DNA from 4 places in the Pseudoduganella sp. GW821-FHT11H04 genome. Region 1 is predicted to be linked to each of the others. Evidence: predicted binding sites of a transcription regulator. Region 1 holds the regulator's gene; each other region holds the start of a gene.

The links. Region 1 encodes sigma-54, which starts transcription at its own class of promoters, with help from an activator protein. Its sites were predicted from a motif close to TGGCANGNAANCTGCTTT; they were not measured.
Region 2: a site for sigma-54 is predicted at 5,230-5,247, ahead of AC1RTP_RS02185 (PEP-CTERM sorting domain-containing protein). Genes of this name have one in related genera too.
Region 3: a site for sigma-54 is predicted at 6,325-6,342, ahead of AC1RTP_RS12060 (PEP-CTERM sorting domain-containing protein). Genes of this name have one in related genera too.
Region 4: a site for sigma-54 is predicted at 2,003-2,020, ahead of AC1RTP_RS13960 (PEP-CTERM sorting domain-containing protein). Genes of this name have one in related genera too.

What each region holds. Positions count from the first base shown of each region.
Region 1 covers NZ_JBXARE010000010.1:86,993-94,721, forward strand. The annotation lists gene AC1RTP_RS20550 (metal-dependent hydrolase) at 1-211, shown strand, start outside; gene AC1RTP_RS20555 (Lrp/AsnC family transcriptional regulator) at 208-669, opposite strand; gene AC1RTP_RS20560 (enoyl-CoA hydratase/isomerase family protein) at 666-1,751, opposite strand; gene hpf (ribosome hibernation-promoting factor, HPF/YfiA family) at 1,817-2,176, opposite strand; gene AC1RTP_RS20570 (RNA polymerase factor sigma-54) at 2,249-3,745, opposite strand; gene lptB (LPS export ABC transporter ATP-binding protein) at 3,755-4,510, opposite strand; gene lptA (lipopolysaccharide transport periplasmic protein LptA) at 4,513-5,121, opposite strand; gene lptC (LPS export ABC transporter periplasmic protein LptC) at 5,134-5,727, opposite strand; gene AC1RTP_RS20590 (KdsC family phosphatase) at 5,740-6,276, opposite strand; gene AC1RTP_RS20595 (KpsF/GutQ family sugar-phosphate isomerase) at 6,276-7,298, opposite strand; gene AC1RTP_RS20600 (monovalent cation:proton antiporter family protein) at 7,356-7,729, shown strand, end outside.
Region 2 covers NZ_JBXARE010000001.1:437,327-445,055, forward strand. The annotation lists gene AC1RTP_RS02155 (hypothetical protein) at 1-873, shown strand, start outside; gene AC1RTP_RS02160 (ParA family protein) at 961-1,989, shown strand; gene AC1RTP_RS02165 (SIR2 family protein) at 1,992-2,855, shown strand; tRNA gene AC1RTP_RS02170 (tRNA-Asn) at 3,031-3,100, shown strand; gene AC1RTP_RS02175 (hypothetical protein) at 3,158-3,403, shown strand; gene AC1RTP_RS02180 (WD40/YVTN/BNR-like repeat-containing protein) at 3,406-5,061, opposite strand; gene AC1RTP_RS02185 (PEP-CTERM sorting domain-containing protein) at 5,284-5,820, shown strand; gene AC1RTP_RS02190 (hypothetical protein) at 5,933-6,604, shown strand; gene AC1RTP_RS02195 (hypothetical protein) at 6,610-7,539, opposite strand; gene AC1RTP_RS02200 (hypothetical protein) at 7,650-7,729, shown strand, end outside.
Region 3 covers NZ_JBXARE010000004.1:390,483-398,211, forward strand. The annotation lists gene purD (phosphoribosylamine--glycine ligase) at 1-253, opposite strand, end outside; gene AC1RTP_RS12030 (YebC/PmpR family DNA-binding transcriptional regulator) at 259-984, opposite strand; gene AC1RTP_RS12035 (alkaline phosphatase D family protein) at 1,180-3,690, shown strand; gene AC1RTP_RS12040 (DMT family transporter) at 3,777-4,700, shown strand; gene AC1RTP_RS12045 (methylglyoxal synthase) at 4,697-5,092, shown strand; gene AC1RTP_RS12050 (quinone oxidoreductase family protein) at 5,092-6,066, shown strand; gene AC1RTP_RS12055 (hypothetical protein) at 6,074-6,205, shown strand; gene AC1RTP_RS12060 (PEP-CTERM sorting domain-containing protein) at 6,379-7,134, shown strand; gene AC1RTP_RS12065 (sterol desaturase family protein) at 7,150-7,729, shown strand, end outside.
Region 4 covers NZ_JBXARE010000005.1:197,230-204,958, reverse strand. The annotation lists gene AC1RTP_RS13970 (hypothetical protein) at 36-476, opposite strand; gene AC1RTP_RS13965 (hypothetical protein) at 552-1,250, opposite strand; gene AC1RTP_RS13960 (PEP-CTERM sorting domain-containing protein) at 1,310-1,963, opposite strand; tRNA gene AC1RTP_RS13955 (tRNA-His) at 2,163-2,238, opposite strand; gene murI (glutamate racemase) at 2,320-3,156, opposite strand; gene AC1RTP_RS13945 (fumarate hydratase) at 3,157-4,683, opposite strand; gene AC1RTP_RS13940 (TIGR00645 family protein) at 4,703-5,311, opposite strand; gene acs (acetate--CoA ligase) at 5,563-7,554, shown strand; tRNA gene AC1RTP_RS13930 (tRNA-Ser) at 7,689-7,729, shown strand, end outside.

The DNA.
Region 1 (7,729 bases):
CATCGAACAAGTTAAAGTCTACGGCCAGGAAAAGAATCGGCACTATCGCTTTCTACTTAAAGGCCAGGATGCAAAAGACCTTTCGCTATTGCAGAACAACGACGCAGAACAAGCCGTAATCGCTTTCCTGCGACAGACCCTGCAAGAAAAAGTGTTTGTCGCCAAGGCGCCCGAAACCTTCTTCGAAAAGGTTCGGGGCGAACAGGCTTAAAGCGTCAGCTTGGTTTCGAACTTCGAGCAGTTCATGGCGAACAGGCTTTTGACGTTGATGACGTTGTGGTGGGAGGTGAAGACGCGGCGGGTGAAGGCGCTGTATTCTTCCATTGATTCCACTGTGACGATCAGGTGGAAGTCGAATTCGCCCGCCACCTCGTAGCAGGACATTACCTCGGGTTCGGACCGCATGCGGTGTTCGAATTGTTTGAGGATGTCGGTGTTCTGCTTCTCCAGCTCAACCGATACGAAAACCGTCAGCGGGCGGCCCGCAAGCGCGCGGTCGACCAGCGCGACGGCTTTCACCAGCACGCCGTCAGTGCGCAGCTTTTCGATGCGGCGCTGGCAGGTGGCGACCGATGAATGCACGCGCTCCGCGATCTCGCGCAAAGGCGTGCTGGCATCCTCTTGCAGGATATTGAGGATGCTGCGGTCGATCCGGTCCAGTTCCCTCATGCGAGGTGGCGCAGGGGATGCGCCCAGGCCGGCCAGCATGGTTCGAAGAAGCGCGCCACCATCGTGGGCGTGACTTCGGCCAGCGTCGCTGGATTCCACTTCGGCTGGTTGTCCTTGTCGATCGCCAGCGCGCGCACGCCTTCAAAGATCTCGCCGTGTTCGAAGTTGCGGCGCACGAGATTACGCTCCATGCGCAGGCAGTCCGACACGCCCAGCGCGGCGCCGCGCTTGAGCAGTTCGTGGGTCACGCACATCATCAGCGGGGAGCGCAGCTCCATCGCCTTCAGCGACTTCTGCGCAAAGGGCGAGCTGTCGCCGCGCAGCGATTCCATAATGGCCGGCACCGAGCCTGCGGCGAAGTGCTTGTCGATCAGCGCGCGCTGCGCTTCGAGCTCGCTGTCGCCGGCGAAGGCGTTGTGCGGGCCGGCGAAGACAGCGATCGCGTCGCGCAGCGATTTACCGGGTGTGGATTCGACCAGCGCGGTCAGGGCGGCCAGCTCAGTCTCCGGCACGAAGTAATCGGCCAGGTCCAGGTAGAGGGCATCAGCGGCGCCGACGGTCAGGCCAGTCAGGCCGAGCCACATGCCCAGCTGCCCCGGTGCGTGCGACAGGAAATGGCTCCCGCCCACATCGGGGAACAGTCCAATATTCACTTCCGGCATGGCCATCTTGGTGCGGCCGGTAACGATGCGCACGCCGCAGTCAGGGCCGCCTTGCGCGATGCCCATGCCGCCGCCCATCACCACGCCATCCATCAGCGCCACGTAAGGCTTTGGATAGAAATGGATCAAGTGGTTCAGTGCATATTCTTCGGTGAAAAAGTCTTCCAGCAGCGCGCTGTCGCCTTGCGTATTGGCGCGGCCGACATCGTAGAAAAAGCGGATATCGCCGCCTGCGCACAGGGCGCGTTCGCTGGTGCTCCGCACAACCACGGCGGCCACAGACGCGTTATCGCGCCAATCCAGCAGCGCCTGGGTCATTGCGCGCACCATGTCGAGGGACAAGGAATTGAGGGCTTTAGGGCGGTCCAGCGTGATGAAGCCGGTGCCGTTGGAGATATGGGTTTGGACGTGTTCGCTCATGCAAATATTTTAACCGCAAAAAAGGGCGCCAATTGCGCCCTTTGGTGTGCTACACGGCCAGTCCTTTACATGGCGGTGGGTGGTGCTTCGTACGTATCCGGGAAATGCTTGATGGCCGCATGACTGTGGTTCTGCACACGGTCTTTGTATTTCATGACCTGGCGATCCAGTTTATCAATCAGGGTATCGATGGCGGCGTAGAGATCTTGCGACAGGCTTTCGACGTAAACAGTTTTGCCAGACATGCGCAGGTTGATTTCCGCTTTCTGACGTTTCTCTTTCTCGGTGAGGTTATCTACAGTCAGGATGACAGCAATATCGATTACTTGATCGAAATGGCGCTTGACTCGTTCCAGCTTGCTCTGCACGTACTCGCGAATGGCCGGGGTCACTTCGACATGATGTCCACTGATGGTGAGATTCATACACACTCCTAAAGATGATGTCGCTCTCGAGTTCGTGTACGCCGAAACGCACAGAGGAACCCATGCACTGCACTACAAAGATTTGCGGAGGCTTACCGGAGGGATTTTCAACGCTTCTCGATATTTGGCAACAGTCCGTCGCGCAATCACCATGCCTTGTTCTCCCAGCATGTCCGCAATCTTACTGTCGGATAAAGGATTTTTCGGGTCTTCTGCTCCTGTCAGTTGCACGATCAGTGCCCGTATCGCAGTCGATGAAGCTTCACCCCCAGCTTCGGTCGCGACGTGGCTACCAAAGAAATATTTCAACTCAAACATGCCATGCGGGGTGAGCATATATTTTTGAGTTGTTACGCGAGAAATAGTGCTCTCGTGTAGTCCCAGTGTATCAGCAATTTCACGCAACACAAGGGGCCTCATGGCGACCGCGCCATGGCTGAAAAAATTCTTTTGTCTTTCTACTATCGCTTCCGCGACGCGCAGGATGGTGTCGAAGCGCTGGCGCATATTCTTGATCAGCCACTTAGCTTCCTGCAGCTGGCCGTTCATCTGCGACTCGCTTTTGCCCTGCTTGAGCAGGTTGGCGTACAGCGCGTTCACACGCAGGCGCGGCACCACGTCGTTATTCAGCATGACCAGCCAGCCGCCGCGGCCCTTCTTCACGATCACGTCGGGCACGACGTAATCGGAATCGCCCGATGCGAACTCGGCGCCCGGGTGCGGGTTGCACTGGCGGATGACGCACTGCGCTTCGCGCAAATCTTCGTCGTCGCAGTCGAGGGCTTTTTTCAGTTTGGTGAACTCGCGCTGGGCGAACCATGCCAGGTGCTTCTCGACGATGACCAGCGCCATGCGGCGCGTCACCATCGGCACGCCTGGCATGCGCTTGATCTGCAGCGCCAGGCATTCGGAAGCATTGCGTGCGGCCACGCCGGCCGGGTCAAAGCTTTGCAACAGCACCAGGCTGCAGCGAAGGTCATCCAGTTCGATTTCCAGCTCGGGCGGCAGACGCTCGTGGATTTCTTCCAGCGGCTCTTCCAGGTAGCCATTGTCGTCCAGCGCGTCGATGATCATTTCCATCAGGGCGCGGTCGCGCGGCTCCTGTACGGTCACTCGCATCTGTTCCAGCAAGTGTTCGCGCAAGGTGCAGCCGGAAGCTTCCAGCTGCGGGCGGCTGTCTTCGTCGTCGGCAGATTTGCTGCCGGAGCTGGAACTCCAGTCCGTGTCGTCGCTGCCGTTGCCGCCCTCGCCTTCGCCGCCTTCATAGGCGTCGCCTTCGGAGGCTGCGGCCGGGGCTTCGCCACACTCGCCCGGCGCACTTTCCTGCGCTGGCGTGGCGGGGCCTTCGGTGCCATTGCCGCTACCCTGGCTGATGGCGCCATCGGCCAGCAGCCGCACAGAGTGGTCGAGCGGATCGTCAAGACGCTCCAGCATCGGATTGTCGCCGAGCAGCTGTTCCAACTCCTGGTGCAGCTCCAGCGTGGACAGCTGCAGCAGGCGGATGGATTGTTGCAGCTGCGGCGTCAGCGCCAGGTGTTGCGAGGTTCGCAGTTGCAGTGTTTGTTTCATGGCCTTCGCTTACATGCGGAAGTGTTCGCCGAGATAAACGCGGCGTACGGATTCATTGGCAATGATGTCGTCCGGGCGGCCCGAAGCCAGCACGGCGCCCTGGTTGATGATGTAGGCGCGGTCGCAAATGCCGAGGGTCTCCCGTACATTATGGTCGGTGATCAGAACGCCGATGTTGCGCTCCTTCAGGAAACGCACGATTCGTTGGATTTCGATCACGGCGATCGGGTCGACGCCGGCGAACGGTTCGTCCAGCAGCACGAAGCGCGGATTGGTAGCCAGTGCGCGCGCGATCTCCACGCGGCGGCGCTCACCACCGGATAGCGACAGGGCCTGGTTCTCGCGCAGCTTCTCGATCTGCAAGTCCGCCAGCAGGGCTTCCAGGCGCTGGTCGATTTCGGCTTTGCTAAGCGCCTTGCCGTCGACCTTTTGGATCTCCAGCACGGCGCGGATATTCTCTTCCACCGTCAGCTTACGGAACACCGAAGCTTCCTGCGGCAGGTAGGACAGGCCCAGCGTAGCGCGTTTGTGGATCGGCAGGCTGGAGACGTCGGTGCCGCCGATATCGATGGTGCCGGCGTCCGAGGCCACCAGGCCCACGATCATGTAGAAGGAGGTGGTCTTGCCGGCGCCGTTAGGACCCAGCAGGCCCACCACTTCGCCGCAATCGACTTGCAGCGACACGTCGTGCACTACCTGGCGCTTGCCGTAAGTTTTCTGGAGGCCGCGCACGACCAGCGTGCTGGCGCAGGAATTTGCTTGCATGCTTACTTCTTCTCCGACGTGGTAGGAGGCGTGGTTGTAGCCGATGCCGCGGCCGACGCTGCGGCCGATGCCGCGGGCGGCTCGGTGCGCGAAGGCTGGATCACCATGGTGCCACGGCCGCCGCCCGGCTTGCTCTCGCCGGTTGCGGTATTGCGCACGCTGAAGAACTCCTTACGGCTGTCGTAGGAAATGAACTCGCCCTGCACTTCATCATTCTGCTTGCCGCCTTCCAGGCGACGGATGGTGGCCTTGGTGAACATCTTCACCAATTCGACCTGCTCGTCGTATTCGATTCGGTCGGCATCACCTTCCACCCACTGGTCGCCAGCGCCATCACGCTTCTGGCGGAAGGTGGCCTTCTTACCGTCACCGAACAGGGTCACCTGCTGGAAGCCTTCCGGCGACTGCTTGACGAAGGCGCGTTCGGCGGTCATGGTCAGGGTGCCGCGCGAGAGCTTGACGCCGCCCGACAGGATGGTGATCTGCTTCACGTCATCGATATCCATCGAGGCGTAATTGATGACGGTAGGCTTGTAGGAGTCGGCCTTTTCGGCCAGCGCCGGCTCGGCTGCGCAAAGCAGCAGGGCAGCCGACAACAGTAGTCGTTTCATATTCATTCCTTTTTATTGTGCCTTCGGCGGCAGCACCAGCGTGCCAGCGCCTTGCAGGTGCATTTCGCGCGTTGCGTTATTGGCGCGCATGCTGTTGGCCGAGGCAGTCGTGGCGCCGATTTTCATCTTCACCGGGACGTCGGTTTCCATGCGGTCTTCGTCAGGGAAGACCACCAGCTTTTCCGTTGCCATATGCAGCGCTTGCGCGTTCGGCGCCGGGGCGCGGTCGATCGTGACCTTGCCGTTCAGTGTGACCCGGCTATTTCCCTGGTCCACGCGCGCCGTCTCCGACAGGATCTCCATCGGCGGACGCTCGCTGGCCAGGCTATGAACACGCGGCTTGTCGATCACGGACGAATCGTCGATAGGACGATGCGTCAGCTTGTCGCCGGCAATGATATAGCTTGGCTTGCCATCCTTCGACATGTGGACGAAGGAAAAATTCTCGATGATGTAATCCGGCTCATTGGCGCGCTTGTCGGCCTGCATCTGTTCACCCGCGCGGTTCAGCAGTTCGAGCAGATAGAAGCTGCCGAGCGCCGCCAGCAGCACCAATATCATGCCGACGGAAAGGCGGAAGCGGTGGGCTATCCTCTGGTTGCGCATCGCTCGATCCTTTTACACCAGGAACTGCGCCATTACGCGCTCGTAATTACCGGTTGCGTGCAGCACGAATTCGCAGGCTTCACGCACCGCACCGCGGCCGCCCGCAGCTTCCGTGATGTAGTGGGCATGCTGATGCGCTTCCTTGCGGCCATTCGGCACGCTGACGGCAAAGCCGACACGGCGCAGCAGTGGCAGGTCCACCACGTCGTCGCCGATGAAGGCGACCTGCTCTTCTTCCAGCCCCAACTCGTTCAGCAGGGCCTTGAATGGGGTCAGCTTGTCATGACCGCCCTGGTGCACGTAATCGATACCCAGGTCCTTGGCGCGCGCCAGCACGATAGGCGTGCGGCGGGCGGAAATGATCGCGGTCTTGATGCCGGCCTCCTGCAGCAGCTTGATGCCAAGGCCGTCGTGCACGTTGAAGGTCTTCACCGACTCGCCATCGGCGCCGTAAGTCAGGCTGCCGTCCGTCAGCACGCCGTCCACGTCGAAGATGAACAGGCGTACTTTGGCAGCGCGCGCGACCAGGTCTTCACGATTGAGCGTCATCAGATCACCTTGGCGCGTGTCAGGTCGTGAATGTGCAGCGCGCCAACCAGCGTGCCGTCCGGGTCCACCACCAGCATCTGGTTGATGCGGAATTCTTCCATCACCGCCACGGCGTCAACCGCCAATTGGTCGGGGCCGATGGTGCGCGGGTTCAGGTGCATGACGTCCTTGATGACGACCTTGGTGAAGTCCTGCACCTTCTCGATCATGCGGCGCAAATCGCCGTCGGTGAACACGCCGACCGGTTTGTTCGCCGCATCGACGATGGCGGTCATGCCCATGCCCTTCTGCGTGATTTCAAGCAGGGCGTCCGGCAGGCGCGTTTCCAGGCCCACGGCCGGAATGGCGCCGTCCTTGCGCATCACATCGCGCACATGGGTCAGCAGGCGGCGGCCCAGGGCGCCACCAGGGTGGGAACGGGCGAAATCTTCTTCCTTGAAGCCGCGCAAGTCCAGCAGGGTCACGGCAATCGCGTCGCCCAGCGCCAGCGTGACGGTGGTCGATGCGGTCGGCGCCAGGTTCATCGGGCAGGCTTCCTTGGCTACCGATACGTCCAGGTGCACGTCGGCGATCTTGGCCAGGCTCGAAGTCGGCTTGCCAGTCATGGCGATCACGTGGCCGCCCATGCGCTTGACCACAGGCAGGATGGCCATCAGTTCGGCCGCTTCGCCGGAATAGGAAATCGCGATCACCACGTCTTCCGGGGTCACCATGCCCAGGTCACCGTGCGCGGCTTCAGCCGGGTGCACGAACAGGGCCGGGGTGCCGGTGGAGGCCAGGGTGGCGGCGATTTTCTTGCCGATATGGCCAGACTTGCCAATGCCGGAAACCACGACGCGGCCCTTGCATTGCAGCAACAGGGACACGGCCTGGCCCACAGTCTCGTCGTTCGCCAGACGCGCATTCAGCGCGGCCAGGGCGTCCGTCTCGATCTGCAGGGCCTCGCGCGCCAGTTCCAGGGCACGGGTTGCGGTCTTGGCATCAAAAGATTTCAGCATTGTTTTTTCATGGGTTACACTCATGCCCGAAGTATAGCCGAATTAGATAAGCAAAAAACTTGCCAGACAAAACAACAACGGATGTTCACGCCTCTTGAACTGACTCTTCTCCTCTTAGGCAGCGCCGTTTTGGGCGTGGTTGCCTTCCGTATGATGCATTTGCCGCCGATGCTGGGCTACCTGGCCGTCGGCATCCTGCTGGGCCCCCATGCCATGGGGCTGGCGGAGCAAAGCCACGCCACCGAGCTGCTAGGCGAGTTCGGGGTGGTGTTCCTGATGTTCTCGATCGGGCTGGAATTTTCCCTGCCCAAGCTGATGGCCATGCGCTCCATCGTGTTCGGGCTGGGCATGGCCCAGGTGGGGCTGACCATCGCCGCCACCATGCTATTTGGCTGGATCATCCATTTCCTGTTGCCGCCCTCCATCCACCTGGGGTGGCAGGCTTCGTTCGCCCT
Region 2 (7,729 bases), on a different contig from region 1:
TCAATCCGAGATTTTCTGGAGAAGGAAGAGGACGAGGTTGTTGCATTTACCGATAAGGTGCGAATAGTCCTCGCGTCGGCGGAGTTTTCCCCAGAGCTTACAACGGCGGTGTTGTGGCTTAATAAACAGGGACTCGATCTTCGCTGCGTTCAAATGCGTCCACACCAGATCGGTGACCGTGTCCTGCTTGATATTCAGCAAGTTATCCCCCTTCCTCAAGTGGAACAATATCAAGTCGCGGTTCGTGAGAAGTCTATGGAGCAGGACGCTGCAAGGAAGCAGAACCGCGATCTGACGCGATATGACTTAACCATCGGAGAGATCACTCAGACGAATCTTCCAAAGCGAAGGTTAATATTTGGTGTCGTTGCCGAAGCAATTCGACAAGGTGTTCCCATCTCTGAAATTGAGTCATGTGCTGATTGGCGGGGGAACTTGTTCGTCTCAGTGGAGGGGACATTGAATGAATCTGATTTTTTGAAAGCATTCCAGGGAAAGAACATTCGCTACTTCACCTCAGAGGGCGAGCTTTTCCATATCAAAGGCAAGACGTTTGCATTCTCAAATCAATGGGGTGTCCGCACTCTGGAGGCTGTTGGCAATCTAGTCGCCCGCTTACCGCAACCTGATGGAATCTCCTACCTCCCTACTTCTGAGACGATTGTTGAAATTCCTTACTCCAACTACGTCGTACGTCGTCGTGCGAATGGCGCAATTGAAGTTGAAAAAGCTGGGGCCCAAATCGTTCCTGTCATGCCGGCCTTGCGTGACCTTGCCAACGAATTAAAAGTTCAGCTCGTGAACGGAAATGGAAATCCGTTGAACATACGGCAACTTGGAAGCTCCATTATGGAGGCGTTGGAAGGTCTATAACCGTTTCGCTTCTCCTAATGTTGGTTGAGAACTCTTTTGTATACGCGGTTGCCCCGCTGTTAAGAATGATAAACTTGTGAGAATAATATGGCAAAAGTAGTAAGTTTTTTTAACAACAAAGGTGGTGTCGGTAAAACGACAACTTCGACAAACGTAGCGGCAGGCCTGGCCCAAAAGTTTGGGAAAAAGGTTCTGTACTTGGACCTAGACCCCCAATGCAATTCAACTCTTCTCATTACTGGTGAGGATAAGGTAACTGATTGTTATTGGATCAATCCTGGTGCAACTGAGACCATCTTGAATGTTGTGGCACCATTGCTTGAAGATGAGCCTACAATTGCATTCGATAAAAAAATGGTGAATGTGACGCCAAATAGATTCGGTGTCCACGTACTTATGGGGCATCCGAAATTGTCCGCAATCGAAGATCGGTTGGGGGATGCTTGGGTGAAATTGGCAGGTGGTGAAATTGGCGCACTTCGTAAGACTAATTGGTGCCATGCTTTAGTGACCGAGCTGCGCGACAGTTATGACTACATATTTATTGATTTAGGACCTAGCCTTGGCTCGTTGAACCGCTCTGCGTTGATCGCCTCCGATTATTTTGTAACGCCGATGTCGATAGATATATTTAGTATTATAGGATTGCGTAATATCTCAGATTGGCTGACGCAATGGATCAAGAGGTATGAGCGGGGGGTTGAGAATTTGATACTCAATGATCAAGGCGATTTGCTTAAGAAATATCCTGTTCGGGAGAATTTGCCGATACGAAATGGCTGTATCGGATATACAACCCAATCATACGCGACTCGAAAGAATAAGGATGGCGAAAGGCGCCCAACGCAAGCGTTTGAGAATATTTTAAATCAGTTTGGTGAGGAATTTGTTCTCAACTTGGGAGGCTTTATTCCGGAGGCAGTGAAGGATTCGGTAATATTGGGCGAAATACCGAATATGTTTAGCTTGGCACCATTGGCACAAAAGAATTCAGCGCCGATTAGGGGCCTTAAGGCGAGTGATGGGATATTTGGTGCACACTATTCTCAGGCAAAGGTCTATTCCGACATCTTTGACCAAGTGTCTGAGAATTTGATCATGAATACTGGGGGCTAATTGTGATAAATTGGCCAGAATCACTTGTTGAGGAAATCGCATCGAAGCGCGCGATTTTATTTTTGGGCTCCGGAATTTCTTCTAGCTCTGTTAATGCTGCAGGTGAACGGCCACCATCTTGGAAAAAACTTCTTGAAGATGCAGTGGCGAAGTTTGTAAAGCAAGCAGACGCTAAATATGTCGGTGAACTTCTGGATAAGGAACTCTTTCTTGATGCAGCCGAAGTCGTTTTTGATGGGGTCCCCCAAGCTGATCGTCGTGTCTTCTTTCAGAAAATTTTTGCAGTTCCTAGGTTTGAAGCCTCTCGCTTTCATGCTGCAATACAAGGTATCAATGCTAAGATTGTAATAACAACCAATTATGATCAACTGTATGAGGAGCAGTGCGGCGCACTCGTTGCAGGGCGAGGGTATGCTGTCAGGAAATATAACGACAGAAATATTCTAAATGATGTCCGCTCTAAGGATAATCTGATTGTCAAGGCGCATGGTTGCATGAATAATACTGAGGCCCTTGTTTTGACTCGGTCAGATTATTTTAAGATCAAGAAGGAGCATTGGCAATTTTATAATGTTCTGGATAGCTTACTTACAGTTAATACGGTTGTATTTCTCGGGTGCAGTATGACGGACCCAGATATACAGCTGGTATTGGAAAATACGAATATTGCTGCGACTTCGGATCATACTCACTATGCAGTGCTGCCTGAAGGAAGGCACCCAGCACTACTTCGAGCGATGGAGAATTCGTATAATATTAAAGCGTTGCAATATGAATACGACGCAGATGGTGGGCACGATGTGTTGTACGAGAGTTTAGTTGACTTGAAAAATCGGGTTGACGATGTAAGGCACGTGCTTGTTTGACGTTTTGCCGAGGTCTCGGTTTCAGTTCGGCGTTCGGCAGCCACAAGCCCTTGACCTGACTCAACTTCCTGGCAGGGATGCCACGGCAGCAGGTATACTGTCTCGGTATTAGGTCGGCTTTTGATGGGCTCCGCAGCGGTGGCCAAGAAAGCCGTTACGTTTCTTCGACTTGGTGCCCATAGGTTTGCAGGATCGCCGTTCTGTTAATCCGCAGGTCCCTGGTTCGAGTCCAGGTCGGGGAGCCAGAACAAAGAAAAGCCCAACCTTCCCAGGTTGGGCTTTTTGCATTTCAGGAGTTACACATGGAAAACAACGACCAGCGCTATTTAGTCCAGCAGAACAAAATCAACGAACCAGGCAAACCGCCGGTCTTCGCGCGGGTCATGCGCAGCAAAGAGGGCGTGTTCGAAGGTGTCTCCTTCATCAAGAATAAAGACAAGGCGACGGTAATGACGATGGCCCAAGCACAGGAAGCGATGGCATGGGCGGCGAAGAAGAAGTCCGCTGCCCACGAGTACGCGACCAAGATCATCTGCGTTGGGCAATAGGCTTACATTGCCACGCGTTCCGGCGACCAGGTGGCGCCGCCGTCCTTGCTCACGAAGATGCGATTGATGATGTCAACGTAGAGGATGAACTGTTTGGTGGCGATCATCTGGCTGGCCATCGCGGGCGTTTCCGGGATGACGGTTTGCCAGCTTGCGCCGCCGTCGCTGGTCTTTTTCAGGCTGGTAGAGCCTGCCATCATTCCGTTTGCGGCGCACAGCATGTAGCCGTTCAGCGCGGTGGTGAAGTCGATGGACACGACGCGCGAGTAGGTGCCGGCGCAGCTGCCTGGTACTTCCTTCCAGCTGGAGCCGAAGTCAGTCGAAGTAAATGGTGTGACGCGATGGCCGCCGCTGGACAGCAAGGTCTGGCTGTCCACCGCCTTGACGTCGCGATACCAGCCCGCGGTTGCAACGGTTTGCCAGGTGCGTGCGTCCAGGTCGAGGACCTGCACCGTGCGCACGGGAGTGACGACAATGTACTTATTCCCATGGATCGTTGCCACGTGCTGGACGCTGGAGTGGACGGTTAGAAGATACGGGTTTTCAACCGCGAAGCGCTTCAATTCGGTCCACGATCCGGATGCGATGTCGCGGGTACTCCGTACGATGAATTCGTTTTTCTCCAGGCTCAATACCAGGAACTCGCCGCGGTATTCCTGGATATTCAACACCAGCCCGGTACGCGTTGGGAACTGCGCGCGTTTCCAGCTTGCGCCACCGTCGGCAGTCATGTAAAGCTCGCCTTCTTCGCCGCCAACAACGATGTTCTGGCGGTCGCGTGCGTGCACTGCCATCAGTTCACGTGCGTCGCCAACGTTCATGCGAATCCATGTGCCCGAAGGCTCACGAATCAGCAATTGCCCGAGGTTGCTGGCTGCAATGAGTTCGCCGGTCGGGAGTTCGAGGGCGCTGTTCAAGGCATAAGTGCTGGCGCGAGCGAGGTTGAGCCGCGTTACTGGGTCGGTTGTCTTTTTCCATGCGTCGAGCGCTTCTGTCGCAGACATGTTATCGGCAATCGCCTGCATGATGCTGGTGGTGGCACCGCCAACGCCGCTCACGAGAGGCGAGTTGCTGGCCACACCCATGGACGTGCTGCTAAGCGCGTTGTCCTTGCCGAGTGAGGAGCCGTCGAAGGAGAGCTGGGTCGACTGACTCTTGCTCAGCAGTGGGAATTCCTCATTGAGCATAGGCGTCAGTCCATCATCCTTGTCGCTGCGGAACACGGCGTAGCCATTGTTGCCTGTGGATTGGTAAATGACGCTGCCCAGGTTCGTGACCTGGCCCGCCTTCACTTCAAACGAGAGCCCTTGGCCCTTCAAGTCTGCACTTTTGATTGCGAAGAATAACTCTGCGAGTTCATATTTGCCCTCCGGCAGGAAGCCGCTGAAGACCTGGGTGCTTCTGCGTCCCTCGGACGGCGACAGCTGCAACTGGTGTTTGCTGCCGTTTGAATCACGGACATACAAATTGGCCCACTGGTTGGAGAGGCCCAATTGGGAACTGATCGTCGGAGTATTGGTAACGATGCGGACAAGTGCAAGGCCATTGTTCGCTGGAAAGTTCGAGCTGCGAGGATCGACGGCCGGGCCAGTGCCGGCGCAACCAGCCAGGGTAAGGGCAGCCGCCCAGAGTAATACGCTAAGGAATATTTGGCGCATGGAGTTTGTTGTTTTCTTGATAGGGCGCTCATTATCGTTATCGCATGCGATCTCCGTCAATAAACCCGCCAATATTGATGTCGGAAAACTTTACAGTTGCTGAGGTAATATTTTTTTCTCCACGGATAAGTTGTTGATCTATTTCATCTTTTAGCAATATTGGGAAAGTGGCATGGAACTTGCGTAATGCTAAATTCCAAAAATATAACTAGGTAATACCTGATGAAAATTCAAAACGTAATTCGCACTGTTGGTTTCGTCGCTGCATTCGCCATGGCTAACCTGGCCCAGGCAGACACGTTCACTGTTGATTCGAACGCAAACAGCATTTTCGGCGGTTCCGGTCTCAACACCGGCATTCACCTGGACGCTGGCCAGCACCTGACGATCTCCGTTGACCCATCGCAGACCTGGAATTTCGGCGGCGGTGTGGCTGACTACACCACCAACGCTGACGGCATTCCTGGTTGGGGCATGGGTGTCAGCAACCCTGATGGCAGCGGCTTTACCGCCGACATCGGCCAACTGGTTGGCCAGATCGGTACCGGCACTGCGGACGTGGGCAATTTCTTCATCGTCGGCACCAGCTTTGATGGCTTCGCCAACGCCAGCGGCGCGCTGAACCTGTTCTTCTGGGATTCCGACGCATGGAATAATATCGGCGCCGTTGCTGCCGACGTACAAGTACCTGAGCCTGCTTCGATGGCGCTGTTCGGCCTGGGCCTGCTGGCGCTGGCACGCACCCGCCGCCGCGCTTAATTCGAGCGTAGTCCGCTTTTGAAAGCCCCACCTGGTGGGGCTTTTTGCTTTTCAGTTTTCAAAATGATAACCTGTTGCGGTGTGATATTTTTGACAAAACTGGAGAGTGGAGATGCGCACAATTACCGGACGAGTGCTTGTCCTAGGCCTGTTTGTTTACAACCTCGCTTCGGCGGCGGACCAGCACGCGCCCATCGCTGCGCCGCAGGTCACGGTCGGGGATAGTTGGACCTACCAGTACACCGACGTCTGGAAAAACGAGCCCGGCCACCAGAACCGGGTGGAGGTCACGGCGGTCAACGACGCCGGGATCGAGGCGGACCTCAAGCGGGCGGATACGGGAGCGCTGGTCTCTCACCAGCATTTCAGCCGCGAAATGAATCCCTTTGACCGCGGCCAGGCTCATTTTGCGCCGGCATTCACCCGATTCGCATTCCCGCTTGAGACGGGCAAAGTGTGGAGCAGTGAGACTACCGCGGAGAATCCGGCGGCGGGTAAGCACTGGCGTTACCAGATTGAAGGAAAGGCGCTAGGCTGGGAGAAAATCAAGGTGCAGGCCGGAGAGTTCGAGGCGATGAAAGTTGAAGTAACGGCCTATTATCAAAATGATGAAATTGGCCGAAATCGCGGTTCCAGCAAGGCGACTGAGACGGTCTGGTATGCGCCGGCCGTCAAGAATTACGTCAAGCTAGAGTACGTGGACATCGATAGGTACGGCCGCGTGGCCAAGCGCGATATGTGGGAATTGACCGCGTACGACAACAAAGCTGTTGCGGCTAATTAGTGGCCTTACGGAGCGCGTTCGCGCGCTGCTTTAGCATGGCGTGGGCAGATCCCATGGCGCGGTTCGAAAGGGTCGAGCCACAACTCGCGCCGCGCCAGCAGCGCCGGCTCAAGCTGGCTGTTGGGCAGGTCGATATGAATGCGATCGCATAAGCGGGCACGTTTGAGGTCGGTCCGGTAATGCGCCAGGATCAGTTGGGCCAGCGAGCCATCTTTCAACATTGCTTCCAGTCCCGCGGAAACGCGTTGGCGTAGCCTGTTTTCCTGTGGCGCAAAGAAAAATAGCCAGGGCATGCGCGCATGCAGTACGACTCCTTCCTCGATCGCCAGCCCGGGGTATTTTTCGCGGTGTTTATCATATTCATTGAACACATCGACCAGGCTGCGCGGCAGGTAATCGAATCGTCCTGCCTGCAGCATGAGGAATAAGCCTTCGTAGCTGTTACCGGTCACGATACGGTACTTGTTTTCTTCCAGGATGTTGCGCAACGCCCAGGTGGCGCCGACGCCTGCAGATGCCTGAGCCAGTTGACCGCTCTTCGCCAATTGCTGCAGGCGCGGCAGGCTGTGGCTATCCGCCAACAGCAAACGCCAGGATTGTAGGCCAAGGTCAATCGGGATGGGGATGGAGGGCAGGCCCTGCTGCCATTCCGTATCGGCCAGCATGGCCGCGATATTGACCTGCTTGCCGTCTTTTAAAGCGCTGAACAGGCGCGCGCGCTCCATGAAAACGGGCGCTTCGTCGATCTGGTAGGGGCCGTATTCGCCCGTGGTGCGTTCGAGCGCGGCGCGCAGGACGATGCGGGTGAAGTCGCGGCGCTGATCGTCTTTGTTTTCAGCGTGGTCGATAATGGCTATATCCTTTGCACTCGCGGGCCAGCCCGCCGCGAGGGCGAGGGCCAGAAAGGTGTTGCGGAATGCATGGAGGATCTTCATCGTATAAACAATATACGTTAACGTTAGCATATTGTGTATTAAAATTTTCGCTACTGGACGGATGGCTGCCCCGGGGGTATGCTTCAGCCGCTTTTGAGTAGGAGGTTGTGATGGCAAAAAAGAAAGAAGAACTCGATCCGGAAACCTTGGAATTGATCCATTGGTGCATCGAGGTGGAAGGCTTCCTGGT
Region 3 (7,729 bases), on a different contig from region 1:
GTGCGCGGAACAGGTTGACGATGCCGGCAGCCAGGGGAACTTCCGGGCCGACCACGGTCAGGCCGATGTTTTCCTGCTCGACGAAGTCGGCCAGTTGCACCAGGTCGGTGATCGGCACGTTCTGCAGGCGCACGTCGCGCGCGGTGCCGCCATTGCCAGGTGCAACATAGACCATCTGTACGCGTTCCGACTGCGCCAGTTTCCAAGCCAAAGCGTGTTCACGGCCGCCCGAGCCGACTACCAGGATCTTCATAAGGATTATTCTTCGATGACAGCGTTGGTATAGATTTCCTGGACGTCGTCCAGGTTTTCCAGTGCATCCAGCAGCTTTTGCATCTTGGCCGCGTCTTCACCGGTGAATACGGTTTCGGTGGCAGGTTTCATGATCACTTCCGCCACTTCCGCCTTGAAGCCTGCCGCTTCCAGCGCATCTTTCACGCCTGGGAAATCGTGCGGGCCGCACAGCACTTCGATGCCGCCTTCTTCGTCGGTCACCACGTCTTCGGCGCCGGCTTCCAGTGCCGCGTCCATCAGCTTGGCTTCGTCTGTGCCCGGAGCGAAGAGGAACTGGCCGGTGTGCTGGAACATGAAGGCAACCGAACCTTCGGTGCCCATATTGCCGCCGTATTTGTTGAAGGCATGGCGCACTTCTGCCACGGTACGCACGCGGTTGTCGGTCATGCAGTCGACGATGATCGCTGCGCCGCCAATGCCGTAGCCTTCGTAACGTACTTCTTCGTAGTTGGCGCCGTCGCCGCCGCCCGTGCCGCGGGTGATCGCGCGGTTCACGTTGTCCTTCGGCATATTGGCATCAGCTGCCTTGTCGACTGCAAGGCGCAGGCGCGGGTTGGAGTTCAGGTCGCCCCCGCCCATGCGTGCCGCCACCGTGATTTCTTTGATCAGGCGGGTCCAGATTTTGCCGCGTTTGGCGTCTGTTGCAGCCTTTTTGTGCTTAATATTGGCCCATTTGCTGTGTCCAGCCATGTTCAAATTTCCTTAGACGGTATGCAATCGAGGGCGACATTCTAGCATACCGGCCCCTCTGGAAAATTGTCGCGCCGGCGCGACCAATTGCGTGACTTCACCCTCGAAAGGAATGTTTAGTAGATTTCCTCAGGGTATTTCATCGGCTTGTAAAGTTAATATCGTAAAACATAACTTTTACAATGAAGGAGACCTATGGATCGTCGGCAATTTATCAAATTGGGCGGTTTTATTACTGTATCGGCCGCTACCGGCGGCCTGGTAGGTTGCGGCGGCGGTACCACCAGCCCTGCGCCAGCACCTGGCACCCCGCCCGCGTCCGGCGCCAACTGGAAATTTCCGCAAAGCGTTGCCTCCGGCGACCCGCGTTCCGACAGCATCATGCTCTGGACCCGCGTGGTCCCGGCCTCGATGGACGATGTGGCCGCCGTCACCGCCAAGAGCGGCGTCACCGTGCGCTTGCAAGTGACGGCCGCGGATAACGCCGCCTCCCTGGGGAGCAACAAGGCCCTCGACGGCGCCGCCGTAGTCGATGTGCAGCTGGAACTGAATGCCGATTTCGACAACACGATCCGCAACAAGGTCACCGGCCTGCAGCCAGGCCAGGTTTACTTCTACCAGTTCACTGCGGGCGATATCCGTTCCAATGTGGCCCGCTTCAAGACCGCGCCCGCGGCCGACGCCAGCGTCGACCAGCTGAAGTTTGCTTATATGACCTGCCAGGACTGGAGCATCAACCACTGGGGTGCGATGGACCACATCGCCAAGAACGAGCAGCTGGACTTCATCGTCCACCTGGGCGACTATATTTACGAGACCGTGGGTGAAGCCTTCCAGGCCGGTTCCGTCGAGGCACGCCACAGCGGCGCCAGCGCCCTGGTGCTGCCGAACGGCACCTTCAAGAACGGCACTTCGGGCGCCAAATACGCGACCACGCTGGCCGACTACCGCTACCTGTACAAGAAATACCGCACCGATACCCGCCTGCAGGCCGTGCACGAGCGCTTCGCCTTCATCGCGATCTGGGACGACCACGAATTCAGCGACGACTGCTGGGGCGATACCCAGACTTATGCCGAAGGCGAGAAGCATGACACCCCGCGCCGCCGCAGCGCCAACCAGGCCTGGTTCGAATTCATGCCGGCCGACGTCAACCTGGACACCGGCGGCACCGGCTTCCAGAACATCAAGATCTACCGCGACTTCAAGTTCGGCAAGCTGATGCAACTGGTAATGACCGACGAACGCCTGTACCGCGCCGACCACGTGGTACCGGAGCAGATGGCCAACCCGGCCACCGGCCTGCCGCTGGGCAGCATCGGCGCGCGCTACCTGGTGGCGCAGGACCTGTACAACGGCGTCGAGGCGCAGAAAATGGCTGCCGCCGGCGCCGATCCGCTGTCCGCCGCCGCCATGCTGGGCGCCACCCAGCGCGAATGGTGGAAGTCCACCATGAAGGCGTCCAGCGCGACCTGGAAGCTGTGGGGCAACGAGGTATCGTTGCTGCGCATGGGCCTGAACGGTACCGACGCCATTGCTACCCTGTTCGCACTGCAGGCCATTCCCACCGTGGCCGCCAATATCGGCACCGCAGCCGCCACCTCGACCGGCGGCAATGTGGTGGTGGCGTCGGCCATCGTGGGCGCAATGACCGCCGGCGCTTCGGCCCCGGCGGCAGGTGCGGCCGCCATGGCCATCGCCGGCGTTGCAGCCAGCGGCGGCGACACCAGTGCGCGCCTGAGCGCAGCGGTTGGCGCCGGCCTGTCTTCGACCCAGGCCGGTGTGGCCGTGCTGGCGTTCGGCCAGGCGGAAAACATCGCCAAGGCTGGCGGCAATGGCACAGCGCAGGCTACCGCGGCGGCCCAGGGCATCGCGGTCGGCTACATCAAGGCCGACATCCAGGCCAACAAAGCGGCGTCGCCATTCGTGATCGCTTCCGGCAAGGCGGCCGCACTGGCGCCATACTTCCGCAAGTTCCTGATCAACTGCGACCAGTGGGATGGCTACAACGCCGAGCGCAAGGCCCTGATGGCGCACCTGAAGACCAATGCCATCGGCAACGTGGTGGCGCTGACCGGCGACATCCACTCCTTCTTCGCCGGCACCGTGAGCGACGATTACGATGCGGCGGGCGGCGGCACGCCGGTGATGGTGGACCTGGTATCGGCCGGCGTCAGCTCCGATTCCTTCTTCATCTACCTGCGCGATGCGGCAGCCAGCCTGGGCGCGGAACTGGCCACGCTGGTGTCCTGGCCACTGCACCTGCCGGTGCCGAACCTGGGCACCGTCGACCTGGACCTCAACCTGCTGGACTACACCATGGGCAAGGCGTCGCCGACCGTCGATTCGCTGGCTGCGACCTTGACCGTGCAGCTGCGCGGTGTGCTGGCTGCTAAGGGCGTGCCGGAAGCGGCGCTGGATGCGACTGTAGATGCGGTGCTGTCCGGCCTCAAGGCCGACGCAAGCTTCAGCGGCCAACTGGTGCCGCTGGCGCAGCAGCTGGCAGGCTTGAACAGCAACCCGCACCTGCGCCACGTGAACACCGACGCGCAAGGCTTCACAGTGGTGACGCTGACCGCAGCCTCGCTGACTGCGCAGTTCAAGCAGGTCAACAAGCTGGTGGCAGGTAATGCCCCGGCCAATGTGATCGCCAAGGTCACGACGGCTGCTGTGACGGCCGGCCAGGCGTCGGTCAACGTGTACTAAGCAAGCCGGAATCAAGGCAGGGCGGGCGCAAGCTCGCCTTTTTTTCGTCGCCAGCAAGCCCGCCAGCTTGCCGCTACAATGGTGGCATGGAAATAGCCACTCAGGAATCGCAGGGCAAACGCGCCGCCTATCTTGGCGGATTGGCAATCGCAATCGGCGGCGCCATACTGTTTTCAACCAAGGCCATCGTGGCCAAGCTGCTCTACCGTTACCACCTGGACGCCGTAACGGTCATCGCCTTCCGCATGTTGTTCTCGCTGCCGGTCTTCGCCGCCATCGCGCTGTGGAAGATGCGCAGCGAACCGCCCTTGGCCCGGGCCGATGCCTGGCGCCTGGTCGCCCTGGGCCTGGTCGGCTACTACCTTTCTTCCTACCTCGATTTCCTCGGCCTGCAATACATCACGGTCGGCCTCGAGCGCCTGATCCTCTTCCTGACCCCGACCTTCGTGCTGCTGGCAGGCGCCATCTGGCTCAAGCAGCATATCAGCCGCGCCCAGTGGCTCTCCCTGTTCACCGCCTATGCCGGCATCGTGCTGGTGTTCTTCCACGACCTGCAAGGCGGCATGAGCAATGTGGCCCTCGGCTCGCTGCTGGTGCTGGGCTCCGCCATCGCTTACGCCCTGTACCTGCTCGCCTCCGGCGAAATGGTCAAACGATTGGGCGCGCTGCGCCTGGTGTCCTACGCCATGTGCGTATCGAGCGCCGCTTGCATCGGCCAGTTCTTCGTGCTGCGCCCCGCCGCGCTGCTGGTGCAGCCGATGGAGGTGTATGGCCTGTCCCTGGTCAACGGCATCCTGTGCACCGTGATGCCGGTGTTCATGACCATGACCGCCGTGCAGCGCATCGGCGCCGGCCCGGCCTCGCAAGCGGCTATGATTGGTCCAGTATCCACGCTGTTTTTTGGCGCCGTCATCCTGTCCGAACCCGTCACCAGCTGGCAACTGGCGGGAACGGCCCTGGTGCTGGCCGGTATATATCTGCTGTCGAATGTGAAAGGTAAAGAGAAATGACGCCCCGCATTGCCCTGATTGCCCACGATAAGAAAAAAGACGACATGATCGCGCTGGCCCGCGAGTACGCCGATTTCCTGCGTACTTGCAAGCTGTGCGCAACCGGCACCACCGGCGGCCGCCTGATAGCGGAAGTGGGCCTTGCCGTGGAACGCAAGCATTCCGGCCCGCTGGGCGGCGACCTGCAAATCGGCTCCATGCTGGTGGAGGGCCATATCGACGCCATCATTTTCCTGCGCGACCCGATGACGCCGCAGCCTCACGAACCGGATATCAACGCTCTGGTGCGAGCCTGCGACGTGCATAACGTCACCTGCGCCACCAACCTCGCGACGGCCCACCTGGTGCTGTCGCAATTGCAGGCAGTGTCTCAATCTGAAGGAGCTGCATGATGGTCAAGGCAATCCGCATGTCCCGCACCGGCGGGCCGGAAGTTATGGAGTACGTGGACGTTGAAGTCGGCGCACCGGGTCCCGGCGAAGTGACGCTCCGGCATGAAGCGATCGGCCTCAATTTCATCGACGTTTATTTCCGCGCAGGCCTCTATCCGCAGCCGCTGCCCGCTGGCCTGGGCCAGGAAGGCGCCGGCGTGGTGGAAGCGGTAGGCGAGGGCGTCACGCACGTGCGCGTGGGCGACCGCGTGGCCTATGCCGGCCGCCCGAACGGCGCTTACGCCCAGGTGCGCAATCTGCCGGCCAGCCTGCTGGTCAAGCTGCCGGACGCCATCGGCAGCGACACCGCGGCAGCCATGATGCTGCAAGGGATGACCGTGCAGTACCTGTTCCATTCCGCCGCGCCCTTAAAGAAAGGCGACACCATCCTGTTCCACGCAGCTGCGGGCGGCGTCGGCCTGATCGCCTGCCAGTGGGCGCGTGCGCTGGGCGTGAGCCTGATCGGCACCGCCGGTTCCGATGAAAAGGTGGCGCTGGCGCTGAAGCACGGCGCAGCCCACGCCATCAACTACAACACGGAAAACTTCACCGAACGGGTGCGCGAGATCACCGGCGGCAAGGGCGTTTCCACCGTGTTCGATTCGATTGGCAAAGATACCTTTATCGGCTCGCTCGACTGCCTGCGCCCGCGCGGCATGATGGTCAGCTTCGGCAATGCCTCCGGCCCGGTGGCCAATTTCTCGCTGGGCGAACTGGCTTCGCGCGGCTCGCTCTACCTGACCCGCCCGGCGCTCGGCAACTTTACGTCCACGCGCGAAGACTTGGACGCATGCGCCCAGTCGCTGTTCGACGTGGTGTCCAGCGGCGCGGTCAAGATCGATATCAACCAGCGGTATAATCTGGCGGACGTTGGGCAGGCGCACCAGGACCTGGAAGCACGCCGCACCACCGGCTCCACCATCCTCTTGCCTTGATTTGACTATGACCGACCAGAACCGCCCAGCCGATGACAATGACGGCAACCCGAAATTTGGACGCCTCCTGATCGTCCTGCTCAGTGCGGTGGCTTTGATCGGCCTCATCACCTTCGCCAGCGAAGCGTATTACCGTTGAATGTCGAACCAGTTTGTGTCGGATTTCTTTACACTAACTGGATTTGGCATATCAATAATAAGAGTTACCTCAAAGAAACACCCATTGCGCTCAATGGTTTACAGCTGAGCTAGTTGCTCAGGCATATTTCTTGCTTGAATGCCACCAGGACATTCGAATTTCGAGGAAGAACTATGAAAACCTTTATGGCAATGGTTGCACTGGTATTGGCTTCGGCGGCCCAGGCAGGGCCGGTTAACCTCGTACAGAACGGCGGCTTTGAGCTGACCTCCAGTGGCACCGGCCAGGTTGACTACAACACTTCCGTTTCCAACTGGACCTCTCCAGGCGGCTATAACTTTGTGTTCGCTGCCGGCTCGGCCGACACCGTCGGCGCCTGGACCTGGTTCAACGGCCCGAACGACCAGGCCCTGAAGCTGTGGAGCGACAAGAACGGCGGCAACAACGCGCTGGCAATCAGCGCCAATGGCGGCAACTTCATCGCAGCAGACGGCGCATACGGCGTAGTCCCGATCCAGCAAGCCATCAACCTGGTTGTAGGCCAGACTTACACGCTGTCCTTTGAATGGGCCGCTGCCCAGCAATGGGGCTTCTCCGGCGATACCACGGAAAAATGGACCGTCAACGTCGGCGGCAACACGTTTGAGACCGCAGCTTATGCCAACGGCAACCATAGCTCGAGCGGCTGGATGCAGGAGACCTTCTCGTTTACCGCCAAGGCCAGCGACGGCCTGCTGTCCTTCCTGGCGGCCGGCACCCCGAGCGGCCACCCGCCGTTCTCGCTGCTGGATGGGGTTTCGCTGTTCGCTGTGAACGGCCCTGACAAGGACACCCCGGCAGCCAATGTATCCGAGCCAGCCAGTCTGATGACCATGCTGGGCGGCCTCGGCCTGCTGGCAGTGGCAATGCGCCGCCGCCGCAAATCCTGATCGCAGGCCTTGTCCTTGGCAGCCATTGCCGAACAGGTTTTGCGGTTGACGGTATGGCTGTGTGTGCTGTGCGCGATCTTTCTGCCGCTGGAACGCTATTTTGCGGTCCGCCAGGCCCAGCCTGGCGAGCGCCAGCGCTGGCCGGACCTGTTCTATTACTTCGCGAATAGCCTGCTGCCTTTGCTGCTGCTGGCCGCGCCACTGGCGCTGGCGGCCCAGCTCTCGCGCATGCTGTTGCCGGCTGTCGTGCCGCAAACCCTGGCGGCCTTGCCACTGGCGCCGCGCCTGCTGCTGGCCCTTCTCGTCAGCGATCTGGGCGCGTATTGGATGCATCGCCTGGCCCATCGCTGGCCGCCCTTGTGGCGTTTCCATGCTGTGCACCACAGCGCCACCCACGTTTATTTCCTGACCAATACCCGGGCTCACCCGATCGATCTGTTGCTGAGCCGCTTGTGCGGCCTGTTGCCCCTGTATGTGCTGGGCCTGGCGGGGCCAAGCCTTGCCGGCAGCACGACGCCGGTGGCGGTGATCTTGCTGGGTACGATTTGGGGCTTCTTCATTCACGCCAATATCCGCTGGCGCCTTGGGCCGTTTG
Region 4 (7,729 bases), on a different contig from region 1:
GTCGCCGATGCCTTTGTAGGACTATTGCTCGTCCGTCATTTTCTACTCCACAGCACCACGGCTGCGGCCGGCGCGGTATCCAGGGCGTTGGACTGTGTCAGCCAGTTGGTCAGGCTGTCCTGCTCTTTCAGCGTGATGCCGGCGCCATCGATATAACCCACCATTTCCAGGTACTTGGCATCGAGCTTGGCCTTTGAAACGGTCGGGGCGACCATGACCATGCGGTCGTACGCCTTGCGTGCCTTGTTTTCCCATTTATGCAGGCTGGAATCGTCAAAGCGGTTGGCTTCGAAGTAGACGGTCAGCGAGCCATCCGGATTGCCGAAGCCGACGATGCCGGCGCCTTTCTTGATCGTGGTGGAGTTCGCAAGGTCGAACTGCCCGGTGGGCACGAATACGCCGGCGCGGCCGCCAACGGCGGGCAGGCCGACAGGGGTGTCCTTGCTGTAGGTGGATAATTCTTTCAACTCAGACATGACTCTTCCAATGCTGCAACGTTTCTGTGAGTCGTTATTTTATCCTCAAACTAATGCCGCGGCACAAAGGAAGATTTATTTTGTCCACCTTAGCCGCGAGCGTAGTGTGGGGCGCAACAGGATGGGTTCCGGCGGCCCGGCGAGTAGGTCGCGGGCGGCATCGCTGAGCGCTTCCCAGGATGGCGCTGCGCTGCCGGCGGCGGCAGTTCCCAGCCAGACCAGATGCGGGCCGTCGCCGCGTACCGGCAGTTGGGGGAAGTTGTTAGGCATGTCCAGGGTGACCAGCGTTGCTGTGTTGCGCCAGCCGGCTTCGTGCCATGCGGCGAAGGCCGGCGCGGCCAGTTCGGCGAAGTGTTCCAGCTGGCTGGGGCGGACGGTGCAAAGCAATGCGGCCGCTTCACCTTGCGCGCCACCGGGTTCCAGTACCGGATCAACGGACGGGAGGGCGGGGACGCCGCTGCCGGGGTGGAGTGGGCGCAGCAGGAGCACGTTGTCGCTGTCGGTCATCAAGCCGTTTAGCGTGGCCTTATGCTCTTTCCACACCGGGCCGTAGTAGAAGGCGGCGTTGACCACGGCGCGCTGCTCCCACGTAGTGAAGCCGCGCAGCCAAAGGAAGCTGTTGGGGTTTCCGTTTTCCGTGAACTGGCCTAGCGCCAGGGCGCCAAGCTGCTGGAAGGCTTCCGGGAAAAGGGTTTCGAAATAGCGTACGAACGCTGACTGGCCGCCCTCGACGAGGGAGTAGCGGCGGAATTCAATAACGGGGAATTTGTCCATGCAGCCAGAATAGGGGCGAATGCGGTCGATTCGCGCCCTATTTGGCTAGTGATTGTCGATCAGGCCTTGCGACGGCGACGCGACAAGGCCATGCCTGCGAAGCCCAGGCCCAGCAGGGCGAGCGATGCAGGTTCAGGAACTGCGGCTGCTTCCTGGCCGAGGGTGACGTTGTCGATCACCGGAGCGCTGCCGCTGCTGTTTGCCGAGGTCAGCTGGAAACCGGTGAAGTATTCGCCTGGACCGGCAACGAAGCCGAAGAAGTTCATGGCCTGGCTGGCGTTCGCAGGGGCGATGTTCGACAAGGTGAACGAACCCAGGTTGGTGGTCACGTTGATCGACAGTGGCGCTTGGGTGCCGAGATAGCCAACGTCAAAACCGAGCAGGTTGAACTGCGAGGAATTGTGTTCAACCGTCGCCTTGACTGGCGACCAGAAGTTGTAAGCGAAGACGTTGCTGATTGGAGCGTAGCCGGTCTGGTTGCCCACGACCAGGTTGTCGCCGGTCTGGTAGGTCACGCCGTGGGCAGTCCACACAGCACCCAGCGAACTGAAGCCGTGACCCAGGTCTTCAAAGCCGTAGTTTTCAACAATCGTGCCCTGTGCCGAGAAGGCGGCACGGTTGGGGCCAGCGAACAGGGTTGGCGAAGCGCTGGCAGCGGAAGCGACCAGCAGGGATGCAACGGACAGCAGAAGTTTTTTCGACAGCGATTTCAATTCAATCCCCCAGTGTAAATAGTTAAGAACTGTTGCCACTAAGCGAGAATCGTGCCTGAATTGTAAACACCTGATTTTATTGAGAAACAATTACTGTGGCTGAGCAAGGTGTAAAATTTTCCGACATGCAAAAGCTCTTTCGCTGCGGAAAACAAAAAAGGCCTGATAGCGAACTATCAGGCCTTCTTCGTGAATTCGGTGGGGTGGCTGATGGGGCTCGAACCCACGACAACAGGAATCACAATCCTGGACTCTACCAACTGAGCTACAGCCACCACTGAAAACTGCTTTCTATCGCACCGCAGCGCGACAGAGCCGAGATTATATAGGCTTGTGTTGGAACTGGCAAATAAATTTCAAACGACCACCGACTCTACCTGCGGATGCAGTCCAAGCAAACTGGCGAACTGCTTCTGCAGGGCTTCTGCGTTGCCGCTGGTGTAGCCGTGCAGGTGGGCGGGAGTGCCGCCAGGACGCAGCAGCGCAGCGCCTTCCAGCAGGCGTGTCAGCTGGCGTGCCACGGCGTCGCCGGTGTCGATCAGGGTGACGGCTTGCGCGTTGCCGCGCGCCGCGACGATCTGTTCGATGGCTTCACGTACAAAGGGATAGTGGGTGCAGCCGAGGACCAGGGTGTCCGCGCCTTGTTCCAGCAGCGGCGTCACATAACCTTCCAGCATTTGCGCAGTCGCTTCACCGGACAGGTCGCCCTGTTCGATGCGTTCAACCAGGCCGCCACAAGGCTGCAGCAGGAACGTCGTGCCGTTTGCGCCCGTGATCTGCTCGCGCAGCGCAAGGAACTTCTCGCCGCGCAGCGTGCTTGCCGTGGCCAGCACGCCGACCGTGCCGTTGCGGGTGGTCGCAGCGCCAGGCTTGAGGCCTGGTTCGACGCCAACCACAGGCAGGCCAGGGTAGGCGGCGCGTACCGCCTTGATGGCCGCCACGGTGGCTGTATTGCAGGCCACTACAAGGGCTTTCGCGCCTCGTTCAAGCAGGAAGGCAGTAACGGCAAGCGCGCGCTGCACCAGCCATTCATCCGTCTTCGCACCATAGGGAGCGAAGGCGGAATCGGCGAAGTACAGCACATGCTCGTGCGGCAGCTGCGCGTGGATATGGCGCAGCACGGAGAGCCCTCCGACGCCGGAATCAAAGACGCCGATTGGCGCATCGGCGGAGGAGGGGACTGGATGCGTCATTTATGCTGGCTGGGCCGCTTTCAGGGACTCGATCTTCACCTGCCACTCTTTAGGGCCGGTGTTGTGGACGGAAGTGCCGGTGGAATCGACGGCCACGGTGACAGGCATGTCGACCACGTCGAATTCATAGATCGCTTCCATGCCCAGGTCTTCGAAGCCGACAACCTTGGCGCCCTTGATCGCTTTCGATACCAGGTATGCAGCGCCGCCGACGGCCATCAGGTATGCCGACTTGTGCTTCTGGATCGATTCGATGGCGGTTGGGCCGCGTTCTGCTTTGCCGACCATGGAGATCAGGCCGGTCTTTTCCAGCATCATGTCGGTGAACTTGTCCATGCGGGTAGCGGTGGTCGGGCCGGCTGGGCCGACGACTTCCGAACCCACTGGATCGACCGGGCCTACGTAGTAGATCACGCGGTTGGTGAAGTCCACCGGCAGCTGCTCGCCCTTGGCCAGCATGTCCTGGATGCGCTTGTGGGCAGCATCGCGGCCGGTCAGCATCTTGCCGTTCAGGAGCAGGGTCTGGCCCGGCTTCCAGGAAGCCACTTCTTCCTTGGTCAGGGTGTTCAGGTCGACGCGCTTGGACTTCTCGGTGTCGGCGGCCCAGGTGACATCAGGCCAGTCGGACAGCTTTGGCGGCTCGATGTAGGCAGGGCCGGAACCATCCAGCACGAAGTGAGCGTGACGGGTAGCCGCGCAGTTAGGGATCATGGCGACCGGCTTGGATGCAGCGTGGGTCGGGTACATATTGATCTTCACGTCCAGCACGGTGGTCAAGCCGCCCAGGCCCTGCGCGCCGATGCCCAGGGCATTGATCTTGTCGCACAGTTCAATACGCAGTTCTTCCAGCTTGTTCTGCGGGCCGCGCTTTTTCAGCTCGAACATGTCGATGTCTTCCATCAGCGACTCTTTTGCCAGCAGCATGGCTTTCTCGGCGGAGCCGCCGATACCAATGCCCAGCATGCCAGGCGGGCACCAGCCAGCGCCCATCAGCGGCACGGTCTTCAGCACCCAGTCAACCAGCGAATCGGATGGATTCAGCATGACGAACTTGGTCTTGTTTTCGGAGCCGCCGCCTTTTGCAGCAACGGCTACGTCGACGGTATTACCTTCCACCAGTTCCATGTGAACCACGGCTGGCGTGTTGTCCTTGGTGTTCTTGCGCTCGAAGTGCGGGTCGGCCACGATGGACGCGCGCAGCTTGTTGTCGGCGAAGTTGTACGCGCGGCGCACGCCTTCGTTGACGGCGTCGGTCACGGTGCCGGTAAAGCCTTCAAAGCGCACACCCATACCGATCTTCAGGAAGACGTTCACCATGCCGGTGTCCTGGCAGATCGGACGCTTGCCTTCCGCGCACATGCGGGAGTTGGTCAGGATCTGTGCGATCGCATCTTTTGCGGCCGGGCTTTGCTCGGACTCGTATGCGCGCGCCAGGTGCTGGATGTAGTCGGCTGGGTGGTAGTAGCTGATGTACTGCAGCGCGGCGGCGACGGATTCGATCAGGTCGTCTTGCTTGATGATGGTCATGATTGGCTCGTTGGCTAAATTAGTGGTGCTTAGAATCGTTGTGCGTCAGGGTGGTGATGCGATCGGTGTACGCAATCGCCATTGCGGACAGCAGGAATACGACGTGGATGACCGTCTGCGCGATCAGGACTTTCGGATCGTAGTCCTTGGCGTTGATGAAGGTCTTCAGCAGGTGGATCGAGGAAATGCCGATGATCGCCATCGCCAGCTTAGTCTTCAACACGGAGGCATTCACGTGCGACAGCCATTCCGGCTGGTCTGGGTGGCCTTCAAGATGCATGCGCGAGACGAAGGTCTCGTAGCCGCCCACAATTACCATGATCAGCAGGTTGGAAATCATGACCACGTCGATCAGGCCCAGGACCACAAGCATGATGACGGTTTCGGTCAACTGCTTCGGCGCATCGGCGGAGCCATGGAAGGTGACACTGATGATGTGCTCGAGCGAATGGGCGTCGCCAAACACCGCGCCGATCAGGTCTTTCAGCTCGACCCAGAAATGGAAAACGTAGACGCACTGCGCCAGGATCAGTCCCAGGTACAGCGGCAGCTGCAGCCAGCGGGACATGAAAATAAATGCGGGAATAGGGCTTAGGCGCTTGCCGTTGGTGTTCTGTGGCTCGGTCATTGTCGATTAAACGATAGAAAAACAGCCGATATTCTACACGCGCGGACCGAGCACAGCAGCGGCTCGCTTGGGCTAATAATGCACCGGCGCAAGCTTTTGCTTCCCCATCGGCGTAGAAATATGAAACCGGTGCTGCCCCACAGACAGTAGATGTGATTAAAATGCAAATAGTAGCTTCCTCAGCAATGTAAGGGGGCAGTAAGCGACAAGCTCTATTGTTGCTAGCAAACCATCACTAACCGGAGACAAGCATGACCAACCAGGGCGCCGACCAACAGGGACCAATGGAATCGCGTATTTTTGCGCCGCCAGCGGCATTTACAGCACAAGCAAACGTATCGGGCATGGCCGCCTACAAGGCGCTGTGCGATGAAGCGGAACGCGATTACGAAGGCTTCTGGGCACGCCTGGCGCGTGAAAACGTGGAATGGCAAACCCCATTCACCCGCACGCTGAACGAAGACAATGCGCCGTTCTACAAATGGTTCGAAGACGGCAAGCTGAATGTGTCCTACAACTGCCTGGACCGCAATATCAAGAACGGCCTGGGCGACAAGACCGCCATCATCTTCGAAGCCGACGACGGCGAAGTGACCCGCGTCAGCTACCAGCAACTGCACGACAAAGTCTGCAAGATCGCCAACGGCCTGAAAGCGCGCGGCATCAAGAAGGGTGACCGCGTCGTTATTTATATGTCGATGTCCGTGGAAGGCGTGGCCGCGATGCAGGCCTGCGCCCGTATCGGCGCCACTCACTCGGTGGTGTTCGGCGGCTTCTCCGCCAAGTCGCTGCAAGAGCGCATCATCGACGCCGGCGCCGTTGCGGTTCTGACTTGCGACGAGCAACTGCGCGGCGGCAAACAGCTGCCACTGAAAGCAATCGTCGACGAAGCCCTGGCCATGGGCGGCTGTGACACGATTAAGAACGTGGTGGTCTACAAGCGCACGGGCGGCAATATCGCGTGGACCGAAAGCCGCGACATCTGGCTGCACGACCTGGTCGAAGGTCAGGCCGCCACCTGCGAACCTGAATGGGTGGAAGCGGAGCACCCGCTGTTCATCCTCTACACCTCCGGCTCCACCGGCACCCCGAAAGGCGTGCAGCACTCGACCGGCGGCTACCTGCTGTGGGCAGCTCTGACCATGAAGTGGTCCTTCGACATCAAGCCGGAAGATGTGTACTGGTGTACCGCCGATATCGGCTGGGTCACAGGCCACACCTATATCGCTTACGGCCCAACCGCCGTCGGAGCGACCCAAGTGGTATTCGAAGGCATCCCGACCTTCCCGCACGCCGGCCGCTTCTGGGAGACCATCGCCAAGCACAAGGTCAACATCTTCTACACGGCACCGACCGCGATCCGCTCGCTGATCAAGGCATCGGACGTGGACCCGAAAGTCCATCCGAAGAACTTCGATACCTCCTCGCTGCGTCTGCTGGGCACCGTGGGTGAGCCGATCAATCCGGAAGCCTGGATGTGGTACTACAAAAACGTCGGCAGCGAGAAGTGCCCGATCGTCGACACGTTCTGGCAGACCGAAACCGGCGGCCACATGATCACCCCACTGCCAGGCGCGACGCCGATGGTCCCTGGTTCCTGCACGCTGCCGCTGCCAGGCATCATGGCCGCCATCGTGGACGAAGCAGGGCACGACGTACCGAACGGCAGCGGCGGCATCCTGGTCGTCAAGCGCCCATGGCCATCGATGATCCGCACCATCTGGGGCAACCCGGACCGCTTCAAGTCGGGCTACTTCCCAGAAGAGTTGGGCGGCAAATACTACTTGGCAGGCGACGGCGCGATCCGTAACGCAGAAACCGGCTACTTCACCATCACCGGCCGTATCGACGACGTTCTGAACGTCTCCGGTCACCGCATGGGCACGATGGAAATTGAATCCGCGCTGGTCGCTAACCCGCTGGTCGCCGAAGCCGCCGTGGTCGGCAAGCCGGACGAAACCACCGGAGAATCGATCTGCGCTTTCGTGGTGCTGAAGCGCGCCCGCCCAACCGGCGACGAAGCCAAGCAGATCGCCACCGAACTGCGTAACTGGGTCGGCAAAGAGATCGGCCCGATCGCCAAGCCAAAAGAAATCCGCTTTGGCGACAACCTGCCGAAAACCCGCAGCGGCAAGATCATGCGCCGCCTGCTGCGCGTATTGGCGAAGGGCGAAACGATCACCCAAGACGTCAGCACGCTCGAAAATCCAGCTATCCTCGAGCAACTGAAAGAAACCTCCTAACTATGCGCAGACTGGGTCTGACCCTCGGGTCAGACCCAGGTTTACCGGGTTTATGGAATTTGCCACAGAAAAACTTTGCACTCCCCGCTAACCCTGCTATAATTCGGGCCTCTCGCGATAAGCGTGAGAATGTAGGAGAGATGGATGAGTGGTTGAAGTCGCACGCCTGGAAAGC